2 regions of the Streptomyces sp. 12E genome follow, and region 2 is predicted to be linked to the other one. Evidence: predicted binding sites of a transcription regulator. Region 2 holds the regulator's gene; the other holds the start of a gene.

Region 1 (9,764 bases), 1.1 Mb from region 2:
CCGCTCGGATTCGGCCACGCGGATCCGGCCGCCGTGCAGATCCACGGCCCAGCGGGCGATCGCCAGGCCGAGACCGGTGCCGCCGTCGCTGCCCGGACCGTGCGGCCGGTTGACGTTGCCCCGGTTGAACCGCTCGAAGACGCGGTGCCACTCGGTCCGCGGGATGCCGGGTCCCTCGTCCAGCACCTCCAGCTCCAGCGACTCCGGCCGGTCCCCGCGCCGCGCCCGGACCGTCACCCGGCCGTGCGGCGGACTGTGCTTGACCGCGTTGTCGATGAGGTTGGCGACGACCTGGTGGATGCGTTCGGGGTCGGCGTGCGCGACGAGCTCGGGCGGCGACACGTCGAGGTGCAGATGGACGTCCGTACGGGTGTGGCTGCCCGATCCGGAGGCCATGCCCGCCCGGGCCGAGGCGACCATGTTGGCCTCCTTCAGCACCCCGGACAGGTACGGCCACACCTCGAACCGCCGCTTCTTCAGCGGGACCACGCCGTTGTCCAGGCGGGACAGGTCGAGCAGCGTCTCCACGAGGCGTCCGAGGCGCTCGGTCTGCTTCAGGGCCGTGCGCATCGTCTCGGGGTCGGCCTGCGTGACGCCGTCGACGATGTTCTCCAGCACCGCGCGCAGGCCCGCGATGGGGGTGCGCAGCTCGTGCGAGACGTTGGCGACCAGTTCCTTGCGCTGGCGGTCCTGGGCCTCCAGCTCGTCGGCCATGACGTTGATCGCCTGGGCCAGGTCGCCCAGCTCGTCCCGGCGGTTCTCGCGCACCCGGCGGGTGTAGTCGCCGTGCGAGATGGAGCGGGCCACGGCGTTCATGTCGTCCAGCGGCGCGGTGAGCGAGTGCGCCACGAACTGCGTGATGAGCAGCGTCGCGATCATCGAGAAGATCGTGATGAAGCGCAGCTCCGTCTTGGTGTGCACGGCGATCACCGAAAGGCCGGTGGTGATCAGGACCGAGACGACGACCAGCGCGCCGAGCTTGGTCTTGATCGAGAACGGACGCACACCGCCCCAGGGCTGCCGCGCCCCGGGACCTTTGCGCCCGGCCGGGCCGTCGCTCATGGCGTCGGCGTCTCCAGGGCGTAGCCCACGCCGTGCACGGTGCGGATGCGCTCGGCGCCGATCTTCCGGCGCAGCGCCTTGATGTGGCTGTCGACCGTGCGGGTGCCGGAGGCGTCCGCCCAGTCCCAGACCTCGGCCAGCAGCTGCTCACGGGAGAGCACCGCGCGGGGGGTGTTCGCCAGGCACACCAGGAGGTCGAACTCGGTGGGCGTCAGGTGGACGTCCTCGCTGCGCACCCGCACCCTGCGCTGCGCGTGGTCGATCTCCAGTTCGCCCAGGCGCAGGATGCCGCTGCGCGGGGTCGTCGCGGCGAGGGCCGCCCGCTCCATGCGGCGCAGCAGCACGTGCACGCGTGCCGCCAGCTCCCGCATGGAGAAGGGCTTCGTCATGTAGTCGTCGGCGCCGACGCCCAGCCCGACCAGCATGTCGGTCTCGTCGTCGCGCGCGGTGAGCATCAGCACCGGCACCGGCCGCTGGGCCTGCACGCGCCGGCAGACCTCCAGGCCGTCGAAGCCCGGCAGCATGATGTCGAGGATCAGCAGGTCGGGCTGCCAGGCCTCCGCCGTGTCCACCGCGGACGGGCCGTCACCCGCCGTTTGCACCAGGAATCCCTCGGCGCGCAGGCGAGTCGCGATGGCGTCCACGATCGTCGCGTCGTCCTCGACCACCAGGACCCGGCGCTGGGCGCCGGGAGTGGTCGTGGCCGTGCCGTTGTGGGAGGTCTGTGTCTGCTCCATCGCCCGCCCCTGAGGTGTGCTTTTTCCGGAATCCGTGGGGTGATCCGTCGTCTGCGCATCACTGCGATTGACGCTTGAATGACCGCGTCAGGGCAGCAGCGTACGGGGAGTCACCGCGGCTTTGCTATCCAGGGCGGACGCCGAGGTGCACGACGTCCGGAACGCCCCGGGCAACGGGGATCTCTTCGGTACGCACCTGCTGGAACCCGGCATTCCGCAAGGTTCCCTCGAATTCCGGGGACGGCTTCGCCGACCACACGGCGAGTACCCCGCCCGGCCTCAACACCCTTGCGCAGGAGGCCAGTCCGGCCGCCGAATAGAGCCCGTCGTTGTCCTCGGTGACGGTCCAGTCGGGCCCGTTGTCGATGTCGAGGCAGAGCGCGTCGAACGTGTCCGACGTCTCATTGACGTAACGGACGAGATCCGTCTCGACGATCTCCGTGCGCGGGTCGGCGAGGGCCCGGGCGGTGAGTCCGGCCAGCGGCCCCGCGCGGTGCCACTCGATGATCGCCGGTTCGCGCTCCACCACGGCGATCCGTCCCCAGCGGGGTTGCCCGGCGGCGTGTGCGAGTGAGAAGCCGACCCCGAGACCGCCGATCAGGACGTGCGGGTCCACCGCGCGCGCGTCGAGGGCGGCCAGGGCGGCGTCGACGAGCCGCCGCTCCGAACGGCCGTCGGAGGTGTCCATCAGGAAGCAGCCGTTGGCGATGATCTGCAGCAGGTCGCCGTGCCTGCGCAGCACGACCTCGCCGTACGGGCCCTCGCGGCGGTCCAGGACTTCGGGTGGTTCGGGAATGTCGTACCGGGGGGACATGCGTTCATCCTGGCAGCTTCGTTTTCACGGCGGTCAAGGGCTTCGGAGCCCCGGGGCGATGATCGCTCAGAGCGAACGCACCGGTGGGAACATTCGGCGGCTCACGAGCATTGAGTCGATGTAACTCAACTTGACTGCCGAAGGGGAGATCATGGCTGCTGAGTCCGCATCGCTCGCCCTGCCCGTGCTGCCGCTCGACGACGAGGTCGTGCTGCCCGGGATGGTGGTTCCGCTGGACCTGAGCGATTCCGAGGTGCGCGCCGCGGTGGAGGCCGCCCAGGCCGCCGCCGGGACGGAGTCGGGAAAGCCCAGGGTGCTGCTGGTGCCACGCGTCGACGGGACCTACGCCGGCACCGGTGTGCTGGGCACGGTCGAGCAGGTCGGCAGGCTGGCCGACGGCGATCCCGGTGCCCTGATCCGCGGCCGGGCACGCGTGCGGATCGGCGCCGGGACCACCGGTCCGGGCGCGGCGCTGTGGGTGGAGGGCGCCCGCATCGACGAGAGCGTGCCCGAGCCGCTGCCGGGCCACGTGACCGAGCTGGTCAAGGAGTACAAGGCGCTCGCCACCGCCTGGCTGCGCAAGCGCGGCGCCTGGCAGGTCGTCGACCGCGTCCAGGCCATCGACGACGTCTCCGCGCTCGCCGACAACTCCGGCTACTCGCCGTTCCTGACCACCGAGCAGAAGGTCGCCCTGCTGGAGACCACCGACCCGGTGGCCCGGCTGAAGCTCGCCACCCAGCAGCTGCGCGACCACCTCGCCGAGCAGGACGTCGCCGAGACCATCGCCAAGGACGTCCAGGAGGGCGTCGACAAGCAGCAGCGCGAGTTCCTGCTGCGCCGCCAGCTGGAGGCCGTCCGCAAGGAGCTGCGCGAGCTCAACGGGGAGCAGGAGGGCGAGGAGTCCGACGACTACCGGGCCCGTGTCGAGGCCGCCGACCTGCCGGAGAAGGTCCGCGAGGCCGCGCTCAAGGAGGTCGGCAAGCTGGAGCGGTCCTCCGACCAGTCGCCCGAGGGCTCCTGGATCCGCACCTGGCTCGACACGGTGCTGGAGATGCCGTGGAACGAGCGCACCGAGGACGCCTACGACATCCGGGGCGCCCGGGCGGTCCTGGACGCCGAGCACGCGGGCCTGGCGGACGTGAAGGAGCGGATCACCGAGTACCTGGCGGTGCGCAAGCGGCGCAGCGACCGGGGCCTGGGCGTCGTCGGCGGACGGCGCGGCGGCGCCGTGCTCGCCCTCGTCGGCCCGCCCGGTGTCGGCAAGACCAGCCTCGGCGAGTCCGTCGCCCACGCGATGGGCCGGAAGTTCGTCCGCGTCGCCCTCGGCGGCGTCCGCGACGAGGCCGAGATCCGCGGCCACCGCCGTACGTACGTCGGCGCGCTGCCCGGCCGGATCGTGCGGGCGATCAAGGAGGCCGGGTCGATGAACCCGGTCGTGCTCCTCGACGAGATCGACAAGGTGGGGTCGGACTTCCGGGGCGACCCGGCCGCCGCGCTGCTCGAGGTCCTCGACCCGGCGCAGAACCACACCTTCCGGGACCACTACCTGGAGGTCGAGCTCGACCTGTCCGACGTCGTGTTCCTGGCGACGGCCAACGTCCTGGAAGCCATCCCGGAGGCCCTGCGCGACCGGATGGAGCTGGTCCGCCTCGACGGCTACACCGAGGACGAGAAGATCGTCATCGCCCGCGACCACCTGCTCCCGCGCCAGCTGGAGCGCGCCGGACTGGACGGGGACGAGGTCACGATCGACGAGGGCGCGCTGCGCAAGCTGGCCGGCGAGTACACGCGCGAGGCCGGCGTGCGCACCCTGGAGCGGTCCATCGCGCGGCTGCTGCGCAAGGTGGCGGCCCGGAACGAACTGGGGGAGCGGGAACTTCCGTTCACCGTCACGGACGCCGACCTGCGCGACCTGATCGGCCGGCCGCACCACGTGCCCGAGTCCGCCCAGGACCCGGCCGAGCGCCGCACCGCCGTCCCCGGTGTCGCCACCGGGCTCGCGGTGACCGGCGCCGGCGGGGACGTCCTCTACGTGGAGGCGTCCCTGGCCGACCCGGAGACGGGCGCGGCGGGGCTGACCCTGACCGGCCAGCTGGGCGACGTGATGAAGGAGTCCGCGCAGATCGCGCTGAGCTTCCTGCGCAGCCACGGCGCCGAGCTGGAGCTGCCGGTGGGCGACCTGAAGGACCGGGGCGTGCACATCCACTTCCCGGCGGGCGCGGTGCCCAAGGACGGCCCGAGCGCGGGCATCACCATGACCACCGCCCTGGCCTCGCTGCTCTCCGGCCGGCTGGTCCGCACGGACGTGGCGATGACCGGTGAGGTGTCGCTGACCGGACGGGTGCTGCCGATCGGCGGGGTGAAGCAGAAGCTGCTCGCCGCGCACCGCGCGGGGATCACCACCGTGATCATCCCCAAGCGCAACGAGCCCGACCTGGACGACGTCCCGGCGGAGGTGCTGGACAAGCTCGACGTCCATGCCGTCACCGACGTCCGCCAGGTCCTGGAACTGGCGCTGTCGCCCGCGACGAACGGCGCGGCGCCGGAGGTTCCGGTCGCCGCGTGACGGAGGTGATCGGACGAGGGGAGGCCCGGGTTTTCGTGAGGGAGGCCCGGGCCTCCACCTCGCTCGGGGCCGGTCAGCCGAGCGCGAAGGCCCGTACCCGGTCCAGGGTGCCGTTGAAGAGGTCGTGGTCCCCGACGGTGGGCCCGGTCGAGGTGTACTGCCACATCGTGTACGCGTCCCAGCCGGCGGGCAGTTCGCCCACGGTGGAGGCGTACCGGGCGATCCACAGCGGGGTGGTGGCGGCGAAGCCGGCGTAGTTGCCGGTGCACTGCTTCCACCAGCTGGTGGCCGTGTAGAGGACGGCGTCGCGGCCGGTGCGGTAGCGGTACTGGTCCAGGAAGTCGCGGATCCAGCTCACCATCGCGCTCGGCGACTTGCCGTAGCAGGCGTCGCCGTACGGGTTCCACTCGATGTCGAGCACGCCCGGCAGGGTCCGTCCGTCCGCGGACCAGCCGCCGCCGCGGTCGACGAAGTAGTCGGCCTGGGCGGCGCCGCTCGCCGTGTCGGGCGTGCCGAAGTGGTAGGCGCCGCGGATCATGCCGACGTCGTGGGAGCCGTCGTACTGCTGGGGGTGGTACGGGTTGGTGTAGTACGTCCCCTCCGTGGCCTTGACGTAGGCCCAGCGGACGCCGCTGTTCCACAGGGTCGTCCAGGCGACGTTCCCCTGGTGGCTGGAGACGTCCACGCCCTCCGTCCGGGTGGTGCGGACGGAGGGGAGACCGCCGCGGCCGTCGTGGGCGAGCACGCCCATGCCCATGTGGGCGGAGCCGCGCGGGGGGACGCCGGGAGCGGATTCGGCCGCGACGGCCGGGCGGGGGAGGGAGAGCACCGCGAGCAGGACCGCACCGGCGGTCGCGAGCGCTCGTACACGGGGAAGGGCGGATCTGTGCACAGGCATGACGCATCTCCGAAAGGTCGGTGTGGGGGGGGGGCGAACCCGGAGGGTGACCCACGTCGCATGTAGTGGGCATGCCACGCAATCGCCTGGTGAGGAAACTGCGCACGTGGACCGCGGCGGGGCGGGGCGTCCGCGCGCTGCCATTGGTCCACGCCTGCGAAATACTGGTGGAGCTGCGGCGACGTCGCCACTTGGCGGAAGACTTTCAGAACCGGAAAACCGAAGCAGGGGCGGACGTGCACGAAGACGGACAGGGCGGCGAAGAGCGCGCCGCCTCCCCGGAGCCCGCGCAGGGCGTGGACCAGCCCGGATTCCTCGCGCTGGAACGCGAGTTGACGGTGCTGCTGCGGCGTGCCCGGGCCAGCCAGGGGGAGATGGCCCGCGCGGTCCACCCCGACCTGGAACCGTCCGCGTACGGGCTGCTGGTCCGTCTGGATGAGTGCGGCCGGCAGCGGGCCACCGAGCTCGCCGCCTACATCGGCGTCGGCAAGGCGACGATGTCGCGTCAGCTGCGCGCGCTGGAGGAGCTCGGCCTCGTCGCCCGCGAGCCGGACCCCGCCGACGGCCGCGCCTGGCTGATCGCCCTCACGCAGGAGGGCCACGCACGGGTCCGCAGGGTCCGCGAGGCCCGCCGCGCCCGCTACGCCGGACGGCTCGCCGACTGGGACCCCGCCGAGGTCGCGGAACTCGCCCGGCTGCTGGGCCAGCTGAACCGGAGCGCGGAGAAGTGACCCCGTACGGGCTACCGCTCACGGGGTGACAGCTCGGCGTACACCACCGTCGCGTCGTCGTGCGTCTTGCCGCGGTGCGGCGGCACCCGGTCCGCCTCCGCCCGTTCCAGGGTCCGCACGCGGTCCACCAGGGACCGGGCGCCCTCCTCGCGGACCAGGGCGAGGCAGTCCGCCCAGTCGCCCGCGCGGAACCGCTCCACCCAGCGCGCCGCGCCGTCCGTCAGGGCGGCCAGGGCGCGCACCCCGCCGCGCGGCAGCGAACCGGTGACCGCGCAGGAGGCCACGGAGGGATCCGCCGCCGCGGTGAAGAAGCCGCCCTCCTTGTTGCGCAGCGTGGTGTCCACCAGGGTGTGACTGGCCAGGGCCGAACGGGGCAGCCGGTCCAGCCGGTCGTCCAGGAACGGGGTGACCGTGCCGTCGGTGGACTCGACGAGCAGGGCCGAGTCGGACAGCACCAGGTAGTCCACCGAGGCCGGTGACCAGCGGGCCACCGCCACCGTTGCCTGCGGCGTACGAGGGTGAGAAAGGTCACAGGTTGCCGCGTGGCCGGCGGCGGTACGCGCGAGGGCCCGGGACAGCAGTTCGGCCAGGGGCACATCCGGGAGGGAAACGGTCAGTTCGGTCAGCGCCCCGCCCAGCCGCGCGGTGAACCAGGGGACGGAATGCAGACAACCGCCGCCGTCCCCGGGTGGCGTGACCCCGTCCAGCACCACGAGCGAACCGCCCTGCCCGGAGGCCGGAAGCCCGACGCTCGCGAAGTCCTCGTTGGGGCGGCCGGGATCACCGGGCTCCGAAACAAGCTCCGTACGCATCCCGCCAGTCTGCACGAGCCCTCCACACGGCTCGCGAAAGGTACCCGCAGGTCGCGGGATCCGTGCAGCCGTGCAGGTCAGACGCCTGATTTGGGAGGGAATGAAGTGCTCCGGGAAGGCGTGGCGGCGAATACTGCCACCGCCCGCCGCAGACGTCCAACCGGCCTGCCGCGCGGGGCCGCCGCGGGGGGCGACGGAACTTGCCCACCAACTCACCTCCGGGGTTCACTCCTTCGAGTGGCGGGTCAGGTGATGCGCATCCACTGTCCACGGTCACTGGGAGGGTCGGGGAGCGATGGGGGCGCCTCGCTGTCCGAGCGCGGTCAAGAGCTCGGGGTGAACGCCCGCACCCGTTGACGGAGCGTCACCCGGACCCACGGGTACACGAGTCAGGAATGCGAGCACCGGTGCAGAAGTCGCGGCCTCGTCGCACAGGCAAGCAGACGGCCCCCACGGGGGAAGCGGAGCGGACGGCCGGCGTAGGCAGGGGCCGCCCCACCCATGTACGCAACCGGCTCATCGTGGCCGTGGCCGTGGTGGCCGCCGCGATCGCCGCGGCCGGGGCGCCCTCCGTGCTCGCCGCCTCCGGGGAGCTCAAGGACTCGCAGGACCTGGTGACGCTCGCCGAGCGGACCCAGGACGCCCTCACCCTGGCGCACTCCCTCGCCGACGAGCGCGACGAGGTCGTCCCCTACATCGCGGCCGGCCGCCCCAAGTCCGAGGCGCCCTCCGAGGAGCACAGCGCCCGCGTCGACCGGCAGGTCGAGGAACTGCGCGCCGACACCGACATGCCGCGGGAGCTGCGCGACGGCCTCGACGCCGTCGCCACCGTGCGCAGAGCGGCGCTCACGGGCAAGAGCAGCGCTCTCGAAGCGCACCAGGCGTACTCCACCGCCATCACGCGGCTGCACCGGCTCGCCGGACAGCTGGCCGAGCGGACCCCGCCCCGCGCCGGCTCGGGCGCCCACGCGCTCACCGAGCTGGACTCCGCCGTCCAGCAGGCCGCCGCCACCCGCGGACTGCTGCTCGCCGCGCTGAAAGTGCCGCGCACCACCCAGACCGTGATCGACCCGATCACCGGCCTGCCGTCCACCACCGCCGTCTCCTCGGACGCCGACACCGGGCGGCGCGACGCGCTGACCGCCGCCGCGCTCCAGGCCCGGCTGCGCTCCGACGCCGCCCTCGCCGACTTCCGCGAGTCCGCGCCCAAGGCCGCCCGAGCCTCCTACGACTCCACGGTCACCGGTCCCGAGGTCGAGACCGCCGAGCAGTACCTGGCCCGCCTCACCGACGAGCCCACCCTCTCCGACGACGACCTCGACACCAGCGTTGAGAAGCTGCAGGCCGCGCTCACCGCGCGGGTCGAGACGATGCGCGGGGTGGAGTCCGCCCTCTTCGACAAGCGGACCAAGGACCTCGCCCGGCTGCGCGACGACGACGTCACCGCGCTGGAGATCCGGATCGCCGCCCTCGGCGCCCTGATGCTGCTCGCGGTCGGCATCGCCACCGCGATGGCCCGCACCCTGACGCGCCCGCTGTCGGTGCTGCGCCGGGGCTCCGCCCGCCTCGCCGAGGCGGAGGACCCCGCAGCCCAGGAGCCGGTCGCCTTCACCGGCCGCAACGACGAGTTCGCCCAGGTCGTCCGCTCCGTCAACGCCCTGCACGCGCGCACCGTCGCCCTCGCCGAGCGGGTCGCCACGCTGGAGGCCGACCGCAAGCACCTCGTGGGCCAGCGGCAGAAGATGGCCGACGCCCGCGAGGAACTGCGCACCGAGCTCGCCGAGTCCGCCGCCCATCTGGAGCGGCTGCGCGCCGGCATCGGCGGTACGTTCGTCAGCCTGGCCCTGCGCACCCTCGGACTCGTCGAGCGTCAGCTCGGCGTCATCGAGGGGCTGGAGAAGCGGGAGGACGACCCGGAGCGGCTGGCCACCCTCTTCAAGCTCGACCACTTCGCCACGGTCATGCGCCGGCACAGCGAGAACCTCCTCGTCCTCGCCGGCACCGAGCAGGGCCGGCAGACGGCGGGCCCGGTCCCGCTGGTGGACGTCGTACGGGCCGCGGTCAGCGAGATCGAGCGGTACGAGCGGGTCCGTATCGCCGCGCTGCCGCCGCACGCGCACATCGCCGGGTTCGCCGCGGACGAC
Region 2 (9,764 bases):
GAGCGGCGGTACACGGAGCGCTACGGGCGGACGCCGCGGCCGAACCCGTCCCGGGTGGTCATCGAGATCGCGCTCACGCGCGCGATGGGGCGCGGGTGAGGCCGGCCGTGCGGCCCGTGCGCCGCGCGGCGGCTTCCGGCCATCACGCGGACGGGCCGATACCCGGACATGCCCGGGAAAACTGCAGCGGCGTCACCGTGTTCAGGTCACGGTGACGCCGCTGCGGGGGGAAGCACCTGCGCGATCTTTTACGACGGGGGAATCGCGTCAGGCACTGCGGGGGGTGGCCGAGATGGTCCGGGGGGCGGGGGAGTCGGACTCCACCTGCCGATGGTCCCGCTGGTCCAGGTTCACAAAGATCATTCCGTACCGGATGGCACACCGTACGGGCTTCGGCGCCCCCCTGGGCCGCCGCAGGCACCGGTACGCCCGTACGTCCCCGTCCTCGTCGCGGGTGACGACGACCGGTTCACCGAAGACGGTCACCATCAACGAGTCACCGCTGTGGGGGATGGCGGTGACCAGGTCGATGAAGTGCCATCCGGATCGGTAGGCGGTCGCCATCTCCCGGCGGAAGGAGCGGTCGTCGGGTGGAGTAGTCATGTCAAGCCCACACGCTGTCAGCCGTCTGCGCGGAGCCGGCGGCCCACACGCTGTCGGCAACCGGTGCGTCCTGCGCGACGATCGGCGGCCACACGCTGTCCGCCCGGACGTCTTCCTTCGCCCCGGAGAGGCCGCCCGCTATTCCGAAGGCCACACCGACGGAGAAGGCGGCGACAAGCACCGAGCGAAGCATTTTCTTACCCATAGTCGGCTTCGTCCTCACTTGAAGGTCCCCTCTGTCCCCCGTCGCATACGACGATGGCTCATTCGGGCACATCATGGCCACACGATCGGTGCATCATGTTCCTGCATGTTCAGGACCCTGTGGGGTGGAGATTTGGGAAAAAAACAGACTAAGGCGGCACATCCTCACGCGGTGACTGAACTGTGCGAGGAGGGGGGGCGACTGTACGCGAATGCTCTGCGCGCGGGACGTATCGCCCGCGCCGATGTGGAAACCGCGCCCTGCTTGATGGACTTCGCCCTCCTTCACCCGGATCCCGACGATGCGCAGTGGTTGCGTCCGGTGCTCCCCTCGATCGCGCTGGCCCAGCGGTTGAGCCCCATAGAGCGGGAGATCACCGAGCGCAGGCGCCTGTCGATAGAACTCGCCGACACTTTCGAGCCGTTCATGTCCCTGAGCACCCAGGAGATCGCGCCCACCCACGCGATCACGGTGCTCGAGGGCAACGACCGCATCAACAGCGCGCTGGACCTGGCCACCGCACAGTGCCGCACGGAGATGCTCACCGTCCAGCCGAGCGGGCACCGGCCCGAACGCAGTCTGCTCCAGGGGTTCGAGCGCGACCGGCTGCTCACCGAGCGCGGCGTGCGCATCCGCACCCTCTACCAGCACACCGCGCGGTTCAACCCCGAGCGCCTCTCCTACGTCGAGCAGTTCGCCAAGGGCAGGGCGGAGTACCGCACCATCGACGAGCTGGTGGAACGCCTCATCATCTGCGACGAGACGGTCGCCTTCATCCCCGTGCGCGACGACCGCCAGGTCGCCCTGGAGCTGCGGCACACCGGCCTCGTCCGCTACCTGATCAAGGTCTTCGAGTTCATGTGGAGCCGCGCGGTCCCGCTGACCGCCGGCACCCCCTACGAGACCGCGCCCGACGGCATACCGGAGATCCAGCACTCCATCGCCAAGCTCCTGGTGGAGGGCCACGTGGACGAGGCCATCGCCCGCCGCCTCGGCATGAACGTGCGGACCTGCCGCGCCCACATCGCCAAGCTCGCCGCCACTCTCGGCAGCGGCAGCCGGGCCCAGCTCGGCTACCTCATCGCGGAGTCCGGGATCCTCAGCCGGGAGGGAGCACCGCAGTGACCCCGCCGGCGCGGGCGGGCCGCCTCACCGGGCGGTCCGGGGCCCCCGGCGGGGCAGGGTGACGGCGGGGCGCCGGAAGCCGTCCAGTCCGGCCTGGGCGATGCGGACGCCCAGCTGCGTGCGGCTGACCGCGCCCAGCGTCTCCGACAGACGGGCGATGTGCGCCCGGCAGGTCCGCACGCTGATGCCCAGCCGTTCCGCGATCACCGCGTCCTGGTGGCCCTCCGCGAGCAGGGACGCGATGGACTGCTCCCGGTGCGAGATGCCCTCGATGCCGGTCTCGGGCAGCGGGGCGGTCAGCGGGATGGCGAGCCGCCACAGCCGGTCGAAGACCGTGCCCAGGTACTCCACCAGCGCCGGGTGGCGCAGCTCCAGCGCCATGGTGCGCTCGGCGTTGGCGGGGATGAAGGCGACCGTGCGGTCGAAGAGGATCAGCCGGTCGATCACCTCGTCCAGCGTGCGCGCCTCCACCGCGTCGCCCATCAGCTCCAGGTAGCTGAGCAGCCCGTGCCCGTGCCGGGCGACGTGCGTGTACAGGTCGCGCATGCGCACGCCCCGGCCGCGCAGCGCCGTCGCCCGGTGCAGGCCCTCCGACAGCTCCGCCTCGCGCCGGATGCCACCCGGCTGGACGGTGAGCACCTCGGTGGTGCACGCCTGCGTCGCCTCGTCCATCGCGGCCTGGATGCGGGCCAGTCCGTCCAGCACCCGGATCGCCGGGCCCTCCGCCGCGGACCGTGACGCGGGCGCCCGGCAGCCCAGGCCGGCGTACCACTCGAAGGCCTCGACGGCCGAGCCGACCCGGCGCTGGCTCGCGCTCACCTCGTCGTACATCCCGCGCAGCAGCCGGGTCATGACCTCCTGCGGGGGGGTGGGGACGAGCCAGTCCATGTCGTCGGGATCGGGGTGCAGCAGGGCCAGTTCCAGCAGGCAGGGCACCGGCTCCGCGTCCCGGCGCGGCAGCCGTCCGCGCCGCACGGCCCGGGAATACACGCGATCCCCGGCCTCGCACAGTCGGTCAGCACCGTGTGGATGCCCGTCCGTCCCGTGCCCGGCCATTGCCCGTCCCACCCCCGGTTCAGCCACTTTCCGCAGCGCAACTATGCGCGGCCGGAACCGGCTGTGCAACACGGGCGGGACCTGGCGCCGGCCGGGGGACCGGCGGGCGGCCGGATATCGACGGAGCGGCTACTTCAGCTTGACCGCCTCGCAGGCCGCCGCGAACTCGGCCGTGCAGATGTCCGAGACCTCGTAGATCCCGTCGGCGATCACGGTCTCCTCGATGTTGTCCTTCGTCAGGGCGACCACGGGCACGAGCTGCGCCGGAATGTCCTTGTCGGTGGGGCTGTTCACCCGGTCGCGGGTCAGCGCGTCGAACTGGATGTCCTTGCCCTGGACCCTCGCCACCGCCATCTCGGCGGCGCTCTCGGCCTCCTCCGGGTAGGACTTGTACACGCTCATGTACTGCTCGCCGGCGAGGATCCGCTGGACCGCCTCGAGTTCGGCGTCCTGGCCGGTGATCGGGGGCAGCTCGGTCACGCCGGCGGCCTTCAGCGCCTTGACGATGCCGCCCGCCATGCCGTCGTTGGCGGAGTAGACCGCCTTGATGTCGTCCGCGCCGATCGCGTTGATCGCCTCGGCCATGTTGGCCTGGGCGTTCTCCGGCTTCCAGTCCTTGGTGTCGTAGGACTTGGCGATCGTCACCTTGCCCTTGAGCTCGGAGAGCGCGCTCGCCTTGAACTGCTTGGCGTTGGGGTCGGTCGGCGAGCCGTTCATCATCACGATCTTGTCGGTGACGGAGGCCTCCCCGAGCGACTCCAGCAGGGTACGGCCCTGCACCTCGCCGACCAGACCGTTGTCGAAGGAGATGTACGCGTCGATCGGGCCCTCGGCGAGACGGTCGTAGGCGATGACCGGGATGCCCGCGTCCCTGGCCTTCTGCACGCTGTCCGCGATGCCGTGCGCGTCGACCGCGTCCAGCACGATGACGTCGACCTCGTCGTCGATCATCTGCTGCATCTGGCTCGCCTGCTTGTCGGCGTCCGCCTCGGCGTTGGCGTACTCGACGGTGCCCTTCTTGTTGGTGAGCGACTCCACCTTCGCCTTGAAGATGGGGTAGTCGAACTGCTCGTACCGGGTGTTGTCCTTCTCCGGGAGCAGCAGCCCGACGGTGACGTCGTCGCCCTTGCCCGGGCTCGCGTCGTCGCTGCTCCCCGTCGCGTTGAGCACGCCGCATCCGGCGAGCATGACGGACATGGAGGTGGCGGCCACGGATATGGCGATACGACGCATGCGGAGGCTCACTTCAGGTGCGTTTCGGACGTGGGCACAGCTTTGCGGCCCATGTGACTGAAAAGCCAACCTTCAGCCCCCACCGGCGTCAAGGTCGGCCGCTTAACGAGATGGACACGGCATGGTGCGCCGCACTCGTGAGAGACCCGCGGACGTCCGGCGAGAATCATCTGGACACGCAGCTACACGATAGTCACACAAGTTATGGCGCATGAGCCGGGAGGCCCGGAGGCCCACTCGGCCTCCGGGCCTCCCGGCACTCCACGCCCGCGCCTCAGCCCGGCTGCTGCCGCTTGGGCCGCCACACCACCAGCGCGCTGGTCTGCTGCACCTCCTGGTAGGGCACCAGGTCACGGCGGTACGAGGCGTGCACCGCGGCCTCGCGCTGCCGCATCGCCGCGGCCGCCCCGTCGAGGGCGCCCTCCAGTTCGGCCACCCGGGCCTGGAGGGCGGCGACCTGGTTCTCCAGTTCGATGATGCGCTTGATTCCGGCCAGGTTGATGCCCTCGTCCTGCGACAGCTGCTGCACCTGACGGAGCAGCTCGATGTCACGGGCCGAGTAACGGCGGCCCCGGCCGGCCGTGCGGTCCGGCGACACGAGACCCAGCCGGTCGTACTGGCGCAGCGTCTGCGGGTGCAGACCGGAGAGCTGGGCCGCCACCGAGATGACGTAGACCGGGGTGTCCTGGGTCAGTTCATACGGATTGCGTCGACGGCCGTCCATGCAGATCAAGCTCCCTTCGCGGCCTGGAACAGCTCCGCCCGCGGATCGTCGTCCGCGGTCGCCTCGCGATACGCCTCGAGCGCGTCACGAGCCTTCCCCGACACGTCCTTGGGAACACTCACCTCCACGGTGACCAGCAGATCACCACGGGTGCCGTCCTTGCGGACCGCGCCCTTGCCCCGGGCCCGCATGGTGCGTCCGTTGGGCGTGCCCGGCGGCAGCTTCAGCGTGACCGGCGGACCGCCCAGTGTCGGGACCCGGACCTCGCCGCCGAGGGCGGCCTCGGCGAACGTCACCGGGACCGTGACCGTGAGGTTGTCGTCCTTGCGGCCGAACACCGGGTGGGCGCCGACGTGCACGACGACGTAGAGGTCGCCGGCGGGACCGCCGCGCTCGCCCGGCGCACCCTTGCCGCGCAGCCGGATCCGCTGGCCGTCGCTGACGCCCGCGGGGATGCGCACCTGCATGGTCCGCGAGGACTTGGCCCGGCCGCTGCCCTTGCAGATCTCGCAGGGCTCCTCCGCGATCAGGCCGCGGCCCTTGCAGTCGGGGCAGGGGTCGGTGAGCGAGAAGCCGCCGCCGGAACCCCGCGCCACCTGGCCGGTGCCGACGCAGGTCGGGCACACGCGCGGTGTGCCGTTCTTGTCGCCGGTGCCCGAACAGGCCTTGCAGGGCGCCTGCGACGACATCCGCAGCGGGACCGTCGCCCCCTCGATCGCCTCGGTGAAGCTCAGCGTCACCTCGGACTCGATGTCCTGGCCGCGCCGCGGCTGGGTACGCGTGGTCCCCGCGCCGCCGCGGTTGAACAGGCCCCCGAAGACGTCACCCAGGCCGCCGCCGAAGCCGCCCGCCTGCTGGCCGCCGGCCTGACCCCCGAAGAGGTCCCCCAGGTCGAAGTTGAAGGAGCCGCCGCCCGCGCCCGGCCCCGGGCGGAAGCCGCCGTTGCCGAAGAGCGCGCGCGCCTCGTCGTACTCCTTGCGCTTCTTGGGGTCGCCGAGGACGTCGTTCGCCTCGGAGATCTCCTTGAACCGCTCCTCCGCCTTGGCGTTGCCCTTGTTGGCGTCCGGGTGGAACTCGCGGGCGAGCTTCCGGTACGCCTTCTTGATCTCGGCCTCGGTGGCGTCCTTGGGGACGCCGAGGACCTTGTAGAAGTCCTTCTCGATGAAGTCCTTGGTGCTCATCCCCGACGTCCCTCCTTCCCTGCGTCGACTCCCGCGTCAGCCCTCGTCCGGGCCACCGCTCTCCTTGTTCTCCGAGTCGGCCTGCGCCTCGGTGCTCTCCTCGGCCGGCTTGACCGTCTGCGCGCCGGGCTGCGGTTCGGCGACGGCCACCCGCGCGGGGCGGATGGTGCGCTCGCCGATGCGGTACCCCGGCTGCAGGATCGCCACGCACGTCGTCTCGGTGACGTCCGGCGCGTAGCTGTGCATCAGCGCCTCGTGGATCGTCGGGTCGAAGGGCTCGCCCTCCTTGCCGAACTGCTGGAGGCCCAGCTTGGCCACGGTGGTCTCCAGCGACTCGCCGACGGACTTGAAGCCGCCGACCAGCTCGCCGTGCTCCCGCGCGCGGCCGACGTCGTCGAGCACGGGGAGCAGCTCGCTCAGGAGGTTCGCCACGGCGACCTCCTTCACCGCGATCCGGTCGCGTTCGACCCGGCGCCGGTAGTTCTGGAACTCGGCCTGGAGGCGCTGGAGGTCCGCCGTGCGCTCGTTGAGCGCCGTGCGCGCCTGGTCCAGCTGGGCCACCAGGGCCGCTTCCTGGCCCGTGTCCCCGGCCGGGGCCGCCGCCTCCTCCTCGGAGGGCTGTGCGGCGGCCTTCGGCTCGGCTTCCTCGGAGGGGACGTCGGGCTGCTGCGACTGCTCGTCGAAGCCCGGGGTCTCCTCGGTCACGCCGCACCGTCCTTGCGGTCCTCGTCGACGATCTCCGCGTCGACGACGTCGTCGTCGGCCTTGGCCTCGCCGGCGCCCGCGGACGCGCCGCCGGCCGCCTGGGCGCCCTGGGCGTCGGCGTACATGGCCTGGCCCAGCTTCTGGGAGACGGCCGCGACCTTCTCCGTGGCCGTGCGGATCTCGGCGGTGTCCTCGCCCTTGAGCTTCTCCTTCAGCTCGGCGACGGCGGTCTCGACCTCGGTCTTGACGTCACCGGGGACCTTGTCCGCGTTGTCGCTGAGGAACTTCTCCGTCTGGTAGACGAGCTGCTCGCCCTGGTTGCGGGACTCGGCGGCCTCGCGGCGGGCGTGGTCCTCCTCCGCGTACTTCTCGGCCTCCTGGCGCATCCGGTCGACCTCGTCCTTCGGCAGCGAGGAGCCGCCGGTGACGGTCATCTTCTGCTCCTTGCCCGTGCCCAGGTCCTTCGCGGTCACGTGCATGATGCCGTTGGCGTCGATGTCGAAGGAGACCTCGATCTGCGGGACGCCGCGCGGCGCCGGCGGCAGACCGGTCAGCTCGAACATGCCGAGCTTCTTGTTGTACGCCGCGATCTCGCGCTCGCCCTGGTAGACCTGGATCTGCACGGACGGCTGGTTGTCCTCGGCCGTGGTGAAGATCTCGGAGCGCTTCGTCGGGATCGTGGTGTTGCGCTCGATCAGCTTGGTCATGATGCCGCCCTTGGTCTCGATGCCGAGGGACAGCGGGGTGACGTCGAGCAGCAGGACGTCCTTGACCTCGCCCTTGAGGACACCGGCCTGGAGGGCGGCGCCGATCGAGACGACCTCGTCCGGGTTCACACCCTTGTTGGCCTCCTTGCCGCCGGTCAGCTCCTTGACGAGCTCGGCGACGGCGGGCATGCGGGTGGAGCCGCCGACGAGGACCACGTGGTCGATCTCGGACAGCTGGATGCCGGCGTCCTTGACGACGTTGTGGAACGGCGTCTTGCAGCGCTCGAGCAGGTCCGCGGTCAGCTGCTGGAACTGGGCGCGGGTCAGCTTCTCGTCGAGGTGCAGGGGGCCCTCGGCGGAGGCGGTGATGTAGGGGAGGTTGATCGTGGTCTCGGTGGACGAGGACAGCTCGATCTTCGCCTTCTCGGCGGCCTCGCGCAGACGCTGCAGCGCCATCTTGTCCTTGGCCAGGTCCACGCCGTGCCCGGACTGGAACTGCTTGACCAGGTAGTCGACGACGCGCTGGTCCCAGTCGTCACCGCCGAGGTTGTTGTCGCCGTTGGTGGCCTTCACCTCGACGACGCCGTCGCCGATCTCCAGCAGGGAGACGTCGAACGTACCGCCACCGAGGTCGAAGACCAGGATGACCTGCTCGTCCTTGTCGAGGCCGTACGCCAGGGCGGCGGCCGTCGGCTCGTTGACGATGCGCAGCACGTTCAGGCCGGCGATCTCGCCGGCCTCCTTGGTGGCCTGGCGCTCGGCGTCGTTGAAGTAGGCCGGGACGGTGATGACCGCGTCCGTGACCTTCTCGCCCAGGTACGCCTCGGCGTCGCGCTTCAGCTTCTGCAGCACGAAGGCGCTGATCTGCTGCGGGTTGAAGGGCTTGCCGTCGAGCTCGATCTTCCAGTCGGTGCCCATGTGGCGCTTGACCGACCGGATGGTCCTGTCGACGTTGGTGACCGCCTGGCGCTTGGCCACCTCGCCGACCAGCACCTCACCGTTCTTGGCGAAGGCGACGACGGACGGCGTGGTCCTGGCGCCCTCGGCGTTGGTGATGACGGTGGGCTCACCGCCCTCCAGAACGCTGACGACGGAGTTAGTCGTGCCCAGGTCGATGCCGACCGCACGTGCCATTTCGATTCCTCCAGCTGACTTGAGTGGAACAGACTCAAGCATGCATGACACCCGGCGCGGGGTCAACAGAGCTGAGTCGAGCAGGCTCAACTCTTATCCGTTCCTTACGCGCAACTGCCCCGTGACCTGCGGCGATGCCTCGGCAGATCGTTGACGGGGGCGGAAAACGGGGGTGACGGGGAGGCGGGCGAACGCGAGGACGACCACCGCGGCCACCGCCGCCACCCACACCACCGCGCCCCCGGACACCCTCCCGGTGTGGGCGGCCACCCCCACGAGCACCCCGCCCAGCGCTCCGCCGCCGAGCAGCACGGTCACCGCGCGGGGGGCGAGTCCGAGCCGCCGCAGCCGGTGCCCGAGGTGATCCGGCCGGCCGCGGGTCAGCGGCCACCGGGAGAGCCGCCGCGCGAGGACCACCAGTGCGGCGTCGGCGCACGCCACGGCCGTCAGGGCGAACAACACCCCGGCGCCGGTCCCCATTCCCTGTCCGGCCCGCACGAACACCGCCGCCGAGGCCACCGTGAACCCCGCGAACAGCGAGCCGGCCGACCCGAGACCGGCCCGCGCGGGATGCCAGTTGTGCAGCAGGAACCCGGCGAGCGCGGCGGCCAGCACACCCGTCAGCACCGCGATCCCGTCCATCAGCTCGGCCGCCGCGCAGGCCGCCACCCCGAACGCGGTCACCGCCCCCACGGTGCCGGCCAGCCCGTCCGCGTGGTCGAGCCCCCGGAACGCGGCGGTGACCGCCACGATCCACCCCGCGGCGAGCACGCCCCGCGCCACCCCGGTCTCCGCGTACGGCACGACCAGCGCCGCCGCCACGGCCGTACCGGTGAGCGGGATCCACCACCGCAGCCGCCACACGTCGGCGGCCAGCCCGAGCACGCCGATCCAGACCCCGGCGGCCAGCAGGCGTCCGATCCCGGTGCCGAGCGGAGCGAGTCCCGCCCGGTCCCCGAGCCCCGCCACCAGCCCGGTCGCGAGCACGACGGCCGTTCCCCCGGACAGCGGAACCGCCAGACGGCGTCTGCGGTCCAGGATTCCCAGGCGCAGGGCGGGGACCCGCAGCACCTCCGTGAGCAGGGCGGAGA

What was found. The regulator HspR, encoded in region 2, represses chaperone genes until heat shock. The targets are predictions, from matches to a motif close to TTGAGNNNNNNNNNCTCAA.
Region 1: a site for HspR is predicted at 2,724-2,742, ahead of lon (endopeptidase La). Genes of this name have one in related genera too.

Annotation. Positions count from the first base shown of each region.
Region 1 covers NZ_JBVNCJ010000001.1:4,917,806-4,927,569, forward strand. The annotation lists gene ACZ8ZB_RS22965 (HAMP domain-containing sensor histidine kinase) at 1-1,062, opposite strand, end outside; gene ACZ8ZB_RS22970 (response regulator transcription factor) at 1,059-1,799, opposite strand; gene ACZ8ZB_RS22975 (spermine/spermidine synthase domain-containing protein) at 1,924-2,613, opposite strand; gene lon (endopeptidase La) at 2,765-5,179, shown strand; gene ACZ8ZB_RS22985 (lysozyme) at 5,253-6,077, opposite strand; gene ACZ8ZB_RS22990 (MarR family winged helix-turn-helix transcriptional regulator) at 6,314-6,808, shown strand; gene ACZ8ZB_RS22995 (protein phosphatase 2C domain-containing protein) at 6,820-7,620, opposite strand; gene ACZ8ZB_RS23000 (sensor histidine kinase) at 8,028-9,764, shown strand, end outside.
Region 2 covers NZ_JBVNCJ010000001.1:3,860,514-3,870,277, reverse strand. The annotation lists gene ACZ8ZB_RS17975 (pyridoxamine 5'-phosphate oxidase family protein) at 1-99, shown strand, start outside; gene ACZ8ZB_RS17970 (Rieske (2Fe-2S) protein) at 268-603, opposite strand; gene ACZ8ZB_RS17965 (hypothetical protein) at 605-826, opposite strand; gene ACZ8ZB_RS17960 (helix-turn-helix transcriptional regulator) at 914-1,933, shown strand; gene ACZ8ZB_RS17955 (helix-turn-helix transcriptional regulator) at 1,958-2,989, opposite strand; gene ACZ8ZB_RS17950 (sugar ABC transporter substrate-binding protein) at 3,119-4,222, opposite strand; gene ACZ8ZB_RS17945 (heat shock protein transcriptional repressor HspR) at 4,497-4,946, opposite strand; gene dnaJ (molecular chaperone DnaJ) at 4,952-6,127, opposite strand; gene grpE (nucleotide exchange factor GrpE) at 6,164-6,832, opposite strand; gene dnaK (molecular chaperone DnaK) at 6,829-8,673, opposite strand; gene ACZ8ZB_RS17925 (MraY family glycosyltransferase) at 8,767-9,764, opposite strand, start outside.